2 regions of the Pseudomonas sp. P65(2024) genome follow, and region 1 is predicted to be linked to the other one. Evidence: riboswitches for the same ligand, from Rfam matches in the RefSeq annotation. Region 1 holds a riboswitch; the other holds the start of a gene.
The links. A riboswitch is a leader RNA that binds a small molecule or an ion and turns the genes downstream of it on or off. The one in region 1 is predicted to bind cobalamin.
Positions count from the first base shown of each region.

Region 2: another riboswitch for cobalamin. It lies ahead of AC25MA_RS22915 (CbtB domain-containing protein); the one in region 1 lies ahead of AC25MA_RS07165 (TonB-dependent receptor plug domain-containing protein).

Region 1 is NZ_JBLIYX010000003.1:377,393-380,788, forward strand. It holds gene AC25MA_RS07155 (TonB-dependent receptor) at 1-491, opposite strand, end outside; gene AC25MA_RS07160 (DUF2946 family protein) at 566-955, opposite strand; cobalamin riboswitch at 1,092-1,284, shown strand; partial or broken gene AC25MA_RS07165 (TonB-dependent receptor plug domain-containing protein) at 1,375-3,329, shown strand; gene AC25MA_RS07170 (hypothetical protein) at 3,341-3,396, shown strand, end outside.
Region 2 is NZ_JBLIYX010000021.1:46,815-50,210, reverse strand. It holds gene cobW (cobalamin biosynthesis protein CobW) at 1-909, opposite strand, end outside; cobalamin riboswitch at 1,010-1,209, opposite strand; cobalamin riboswitch at 1,271-1,492, shown strand; gene AC25MA_RS22915 (CbtB domain-containing protein) at 1,595-1,780, shown strand; gene AC25MA_RS22910 (CbtA family protein) at 1,791-2,486, shown strand; gene AC25MA_RS22905 (cobalamin biosynthesis protein) at 2,486-2,887, shown strand; gene cobM (precorrin-4 C(11)-methyltransferase) at 2,917-3,396, shown strand, end outside.

The DNA of each region.
Region 1 (3,396 bases):
ATCATGTTCAGGCTGCCGCCGACCGCGCCACTGCCGTTGAGGAACGACGAGGGGCCGCCGAGCAGTTCGACGCGGTCGTAGATCCACGCGCCAACCGGGCGCGCCGTGGCGCCGTACTGCAGGTTGATGCCGTTGAACAACTGGCTGATCTGGGCGCCGTTGAAACCACGGTAAGACACGTAGCCGCCCCAGCCGGGCGGTGCCGAGGCGTTGACCCCGGGCAGGGCGTTGGCGGCGTCCTGGAAGTTGCGCGCGCCGATGCGCTCCATGGTCTTGCGGTCGGCAACGCTGACCGAGGCGGGGTTTTCGCGGGCGCTGAGGTTCAGCCGCGAGCCGCTTTCGATGGGGCGGTCAAGATCGAGCGTGGTGGCTTCTTTGGGTTGGTCGGCGGTGGCCGTGACGTTGCTGGCGGGCAGGGTCAGGGTGTCATCCTGCGCCCAGGCGCAGGTTGCGCTGCCTACGAGCAGCGCCAAAGTGGTCATGCGGAACATGCAAGGCTTCCTGGCTGAAATCGGTGGGCGCACGCCCGCTGCCGATCAGGCAGTAGTACTTGGGCGTGGCGATGTCAGAACGCGAGAAGCGAAGCGGGGGAGGCGCGCGGATTGACCAGGGGCCAGCGCTGCTTGGGCAGGGGCGGCGCGGGTTGTCTGGGTAAGGGTTTGCTCGACTCCCCGGCGAGCAGGGCCAGCAGGCCGAAGAACACCGCCAGCAGGGTGGCGCTGAACAGGCTGGCGATCACGCAGTCGCCGCCGGCAGGCAGCACCGGGTCGGTGATGTCCTGGTCGCCCTTGAACACGCCGCTGCTGTCGGCCGCGCACCAGGCGGCGTCATCCAGGCCGGCCAGGCGCAAGCCTGCCATCTGTCCATGGCCCATGGCGCACAGCAACGAGCCGAACAAGATGCTGAAATACAGCACCCAGGCGACTTGCGATCGTGTGTGGCGGGCCAGCTTCATCGGCAAAGCTCGAAGGGAATGGGTTGGGCGTGCGGATTCTACAACTTTTGACACATCTGCCTAGAGTGTTCCTGCGATAAAAAGCATTCGAAACGATACGCCTGCCTGGCTTGACGCCTCTGGGCCCCAGGTGTTCAGATGCCGACCGATTTCAGGTGTCCCATGCCGCCGCGCATGGGGTTAAACGGGAAACCGGTACGAGTCCGGTGCTGCCCCCGCAACGGTATGCAAGTGATGCCTTCGACAGACCACTGTGGCCAATGCGCCATGGGAAGGTGAAGGCGTCTAGTCTTGCGAGCCCGGAGACCGGCCTGGAATGTGGTAGGCAAACTCCTGCGGTGGGCGGGCATGGGCCGGTATTGGCGTGTGCGCGATCCGTGCTCCTGCGTGCTTCTGCGAAAGTCACTTTCGAGAAGAGCATGATTGCTGTGATTCACTCCCGACGTTTATCCCCCAAGGCCCGGACCCTGCTTCTGGGATGCCTGGCCAGCCCCCTGGCACTGGCCGAAAACACGCCCCTGGTCCTCGACCAGCAGATCGTCGTCGCGCCTTCGGTGGAGTCGACCAACGTCGCCGCCATGGCCCAGTACGGCAGCAAGGTCGAGATCGTCAGCCGTGAGCAGATCGAGCGCGCCGGCCCCGGCGCCGACATCACCCGGGTGATGCAGATGTTCATCCCTGGCTTCTACGTCGCGCCGAAGAACGGCCCGTTCGACTACGGCACCTATTCGCTGCTCGGCGGGCGTAACGACGACACCCTGATCCTGCTCGACGGCGTGCGCTTGAACAACCGCCTGTACGGCGGCCTGTACCTGGACACCCTGCCGGCCAACGCGGTGGAGCGCATCGAGGTGCTCAAGGGCGGCCAGAGCCTGTTATTCGGTACCCAGGCGGTGGCCGGGGTGATCAATATCGTCACCCGCAGCCCGCAGAGCCGCGAGGCTTCGGGTGAGGTCAACCTGGGCCTGGACAGCTTCGCCGGCAGCAGCAAGGACGCCCGCGTCGAGCGGATCTTCAGTAACGGCTTCGGCGACCTGGGCCTGCTGGCCTATGTCAGCCACAACGTCTCCGACGGCTACCAGCCGTTTCGCAACCGCGACTACAGCGGCAACGTCAGCGACAAGAAACGCGGTTACGAGGTGACCACCTTCGGCGGCAAGGCGGTCCAGGCCTTCGGCGACGATGCGCGGCTGGAACTGTTCTACCAGTACACCGACGCCAACCTTGATTTCGCCCGGCCAGTGAACAACTACAAGACCACCAATGACCGCGTGCAGCAGATCGCCACGGCGACCTTCGAGCAGCGCCTCAACGAGCGCCTGAGCTACTTCATCAAGGGCCACGTCAACGATTGGACACCCGCTACACCCGCATCAACAACCGTGACGATGGCAGCCGTAACGTGGTCAACCACAACGACTACTGGGGTTTCACCGACTGGGGCGTGCAGGCCGAGGGCAAGGCCGAACTCGACGGCGGCCATGTGCTGGTGTTCGGTTCCGACAACCAGTGGTTCAAGGGCCAGGACGATGTGCTGGTGATCGACGACAACAAGGCCCAGGCCAATGCGCTGTATGCCCAGCTGCGGCCCAGGATCGAGGCCTTGCCGGACTGGCACCCGAGCCTTGGCGTGCGCCACGAGGCCATGAGCGGCGGCGACAGCGCCACCGTCGGCATGCTTACCTCGCTGTACGACCTGAACGACAACTGGCAACTGCGTGGCCAGTACGGCAGCGCCTACAAGCTGCCCAACGCCGAGCAGCTGTTCGTCAACGAGCCCGGCGACGAGATCGGCAACCGCGACCTCAAGCCCGAGAAGAGCCGCAACGCCGAGCTTGGCCTGGACTACCACGGCCTGCTGCTGGCGCGCGAATTCAGCGTCAGCGTCACCGTGTTCCGGCGCAAGATCACCGACCTGATCACCCTGGACGGCAGCCAGTGGGTGAACGGCCAGGGCCAAGTGCAGATGCGGGGTTTCGAGGCCGATGCACGTATCCAGCTCGACGACCAATGGAGCCTGCAGGCCGACATGACCCGTAACCTCACCGAGTCGCGCACCGGGGCGACGATCAACGACGTGCCGAGTTTTTTCGCCCGCTCGCGGCTCGGCTACGAATCGGCGGACCGCATGTGGGGTGCCGGAGGGGCCATTCGCTACATTCGCGATGTGGTCAGCTCCAAGGGCGTCGAGTACGGCCATTACTCGGTGGTCGACGTCGATGCCTACCGCTACCTGGACGGTGCCCGCCAGCACCGGTTGAGCCTGCTGGTGGAGAACCTGTTCGACCGCGACTATGTCACCAGCCGGGCGAGTAACGTCGACAATCTCGGACGGCCGTTCACCAGCGAACTGCGGTACACCTACACCTTCTGAGGGGCGTGAGCATGGACTACCAGCGCGTGTTGTTCGTCGGCCCTGGCCTGGGCGTTGGCTCTGCGGC
Region 2 (3,396 bases), on a different contig from region 1:
CGGCTTGCCGGGAATCGCGGCGAAACCCTTGGCGCGCAGGATGCCGAACTCGGTGACCAACTGGGTCAGGGCGTCGAGCAGCAGGCTCTCGTCGGACTCGGGCAGATCGATGGAGATCGAGTCGAAGGCGTCGTGGTCATGGTCGTCATGGTCATCGCCGTCGTGATGCGAGTCGTGATGGGTACGGCGACCATCGATATGCACCTCGGACTCGGCGCCCACGCCCAGCAGCACTTCCAGCGGCAGACGGCCACTGCTGGCCTCGATCACCTTGACCGCCGGCGGCAGCTCCTCGGCCACCTCGGCACGGACCTTGGCCAGGCCCTCGGCGTCGATCAGGTCGGCCTTGTTCAGCACCACCAGGTCGGCACTGGCCAGCTGGTCGGCGAACAGCTCGTGCAGCGGCGACTCGTGGTCGAGGTTGGGGTCGAGCTTGCGTTGGGCATCGACCTGCTCCGGGTAGGCGGCAAAGGTGCCGGCGGCCACGGCCGGGCTGTCGACCACGGTGATCACCGCGTCGACGGTGCAGGCGTTGCGGATTTCCGGCCATTGAAAGGCCTGTACCAGCGGTTTGGGCAAGGCCAGGCCGCTGGTCTCGATAAGGATGTGGTCGAGGTCGCCGCGACGGGCCACCAGCTCGCGCATCACCGGGAAGAACTCTTCCTGCACGGTGCAGCACAGACAACCGTTGGCCAGCTCATAGACGCGGCCGTTGGCCTCTTCCTCGGTGCAGCCGATGCTGCACTGCTTGAGGATCTCGCCGTCGATGCCCAGCTCGCCGAATTCGTTGACGATCACCGCGATGCGGCGGCCCTGGGCGTTGTCGAGCATATGGCGCAGCAAGGTGGTCTTGCCCGAGCCGAGGAAGCCGGTAACGATGGTGACGGGAAGCTTGGCCAGTGTTTTCATGTCGCGATGCCCTTGGCAGCAATGGCGCGGGCATGCAGGACGACAGCCACGGCCCTGCCGGCCTGGCGCGTTCGCCACCGGATCACCCCGCCCGGTTGAAAGTCGAAAACGTCACGAGGCAGGTCTCCTGGCTCGCACCGCTGCGGCTCGCTGGCCGGTGGGCCGGCGCCTTCCCGCGCGCCTGCGCAGTGGCTGTGCCGAACCCTTCAGTGCTTACAGTTGCGGGGGCAGCCGCGGCTTGTACCGCGTTCCCGTCTTAGCTCGGGCCAACGCCCGAGAACCTCGCAGCGGCAAGGCTACGCAGTGCCTGCCTGGCGGTCAACCGCCATGGCGATTGACGCGGGCCCGGCCCCGTGATTTGCTAGCGCATTGCGTTCAGGTGCCCCCGACGGGGGTGAAACGGGAAACCGGTGCGTCGCGCCTCCATTGCTAAGGAGCCGACAAGGCCGGTGCTGCCCCCGCAACGGTAAGCGAGAGAAGCGTCCGAACCACTGTGCCAACAGTAAGGCATGGGAAGGTGACGCCCCACGGAGTCCTGCTCCACCTCGCCAGCCCGGAGACCGGCCTGACACGTGCTCACAGTACACCCCGCGGTGGGCGGGCGTCGTCGTATCACCTGGGCCAATCGTGCCCGGGGTCGTCGCGCATGTCCGTTGCCACAACAAAAGCAGCAGAGGAACGCGTCATGCCCATCACCAGCGCCAAACACAGTATCGCCACCCCCGTCAGCCTCAGCCAGCGACTGATCGTCGCGGTCGGCGCCAGCCTGCTGGGCCTGTGCCTGGTGTACTTCGCCGGTTTCTCGCACATCGAGGCAGTGCACAACGCTGCCCACGATACCCGCCACAGCGCCGCCTTCCCTTGCCACTGAGTAAACCCGCATGATTACGCGCATCGCCCGTACCGCGGGCTTCAGCGGCCTGCTCGCGGCCCTGCTGCTGACCCTGCTGCAAAGCTTCTGGGTCACCCCACTGATTCTCCAGGCGGAAACCTACGAGTCCGCCGCCCCGGTCGCCGAACACCATGAGCACGGCGACGCCACCGCGCCCCACGAGCATGAGCACAGCGCCGAAGCCTGGTCGCCGGAAGACGGCTGGCAGCGCGTGCTGTCCACCACCGGTGGCAACCTGGTGGTCGCCGTCGGTTTCGCCCTGATCCTGGTCGCTCTCTACGGCCTGCGTGAACCGAACCGCGTGGCCACCGGCGCGCTGTGGGGCCTGGCCGGCTTTGCCGTGTTCTGCCTGGCGCCGACCCTTGGCCTGCCACCGGAACTGCCCGGCACCGCCGCCGCCGACCTCGGTCAGCGCCAGACCTGGTGGATCGGCACCGCAGCGGCCACCGCCGCCGGCCTGGCGTTGTTGGTGTTCGCCCGGCACTGGCTGCTCAAGGCGCTGGGTGCCGCTCTGCTGGTGATCCCGCACCTGATCGGCGCGCCACAGCCGGCCGTGCATGAAAGCCTTGCGCCGCAAGCCCTCGAGACCCAGTTCAAGATCGCTTCCTGGCTGACCAACGCCGCGTTCTGGCTGGCCCTGGGCCTGCTCAGCGCCTGGCTGTACCGTCGCTCCAGCCAGGCCTGATGCGCGATCTGCCTGCTCAGCCGGCGTTGTACGCCGGCTTTGGCTGTCGCCGCGGCTGCCCGGTCGAGACCCTGGCGGTATTGCTGCGCCAGACCCTCACCCGCAACGCCCTGCCCCTCTCGGCCCTGCGCGGCATTGCCAGCATCGAGCCCAAGGCCCGCGAGCCCGGCCTGCTGGCACTGGCCGAGCGCCTAGGGCTGCCGTACATCTGTTTCGATGCCGCGCATCTACTGGTTTTCGAAGCGCAGCTCAGCCAGCGTTCGCCCACGGCGTACGCGCAGACAGGCTGCTGGGGCGTCGCCGAAAGCGCCGCACTGGCCCTGGCCGGCGATAACGGCCGCCTGCACGTGCCGAGGCAGGTCCTCGGCAGCGCTACCCTGGCCCTGGCCATCGGCGGATAATCCGCCACTCTTCTATACAAGGAACCCCCATGACGGTCTATTTCATCGGCGCCGGCCCCGGCGATCCCGAGCTGATCACGGTCAAGGGCCAGCGCCTGATCCGCCAGTGCCCAGTGATCGTCTATGCCGGCTCCCTGGTCCCCGCCGCCGTGCTGGAAGGTCACCAGGCGCACACGGTAATCAACAGCGCCGAACTGCACCTGGAGCAGATCGTCGAGGCGATGCGCCAGGCTCACGCCAACGGCGAGGACGTGGCGCGCGTGCACAGCGGCGACCCCAGCCTTTATGGCGCCATCGGCGAACAGATCCGCCACTTGCGCGAACTGGATATCGACTACCAGATCGTCCCCGGCGTCACCGCCACCGCCGCCAGTGCCGCGCTGCTCGGCTGCGAGCTGACCTTGCCCGATGTGGCGCAGACCGTGATCCTCACCCGCTTTGGCGACCGTTCGCCAATGCCGGCCGGTGAGCAACTGGCCGACCTGGCCCGCCACGGCAGTACCCTGGCC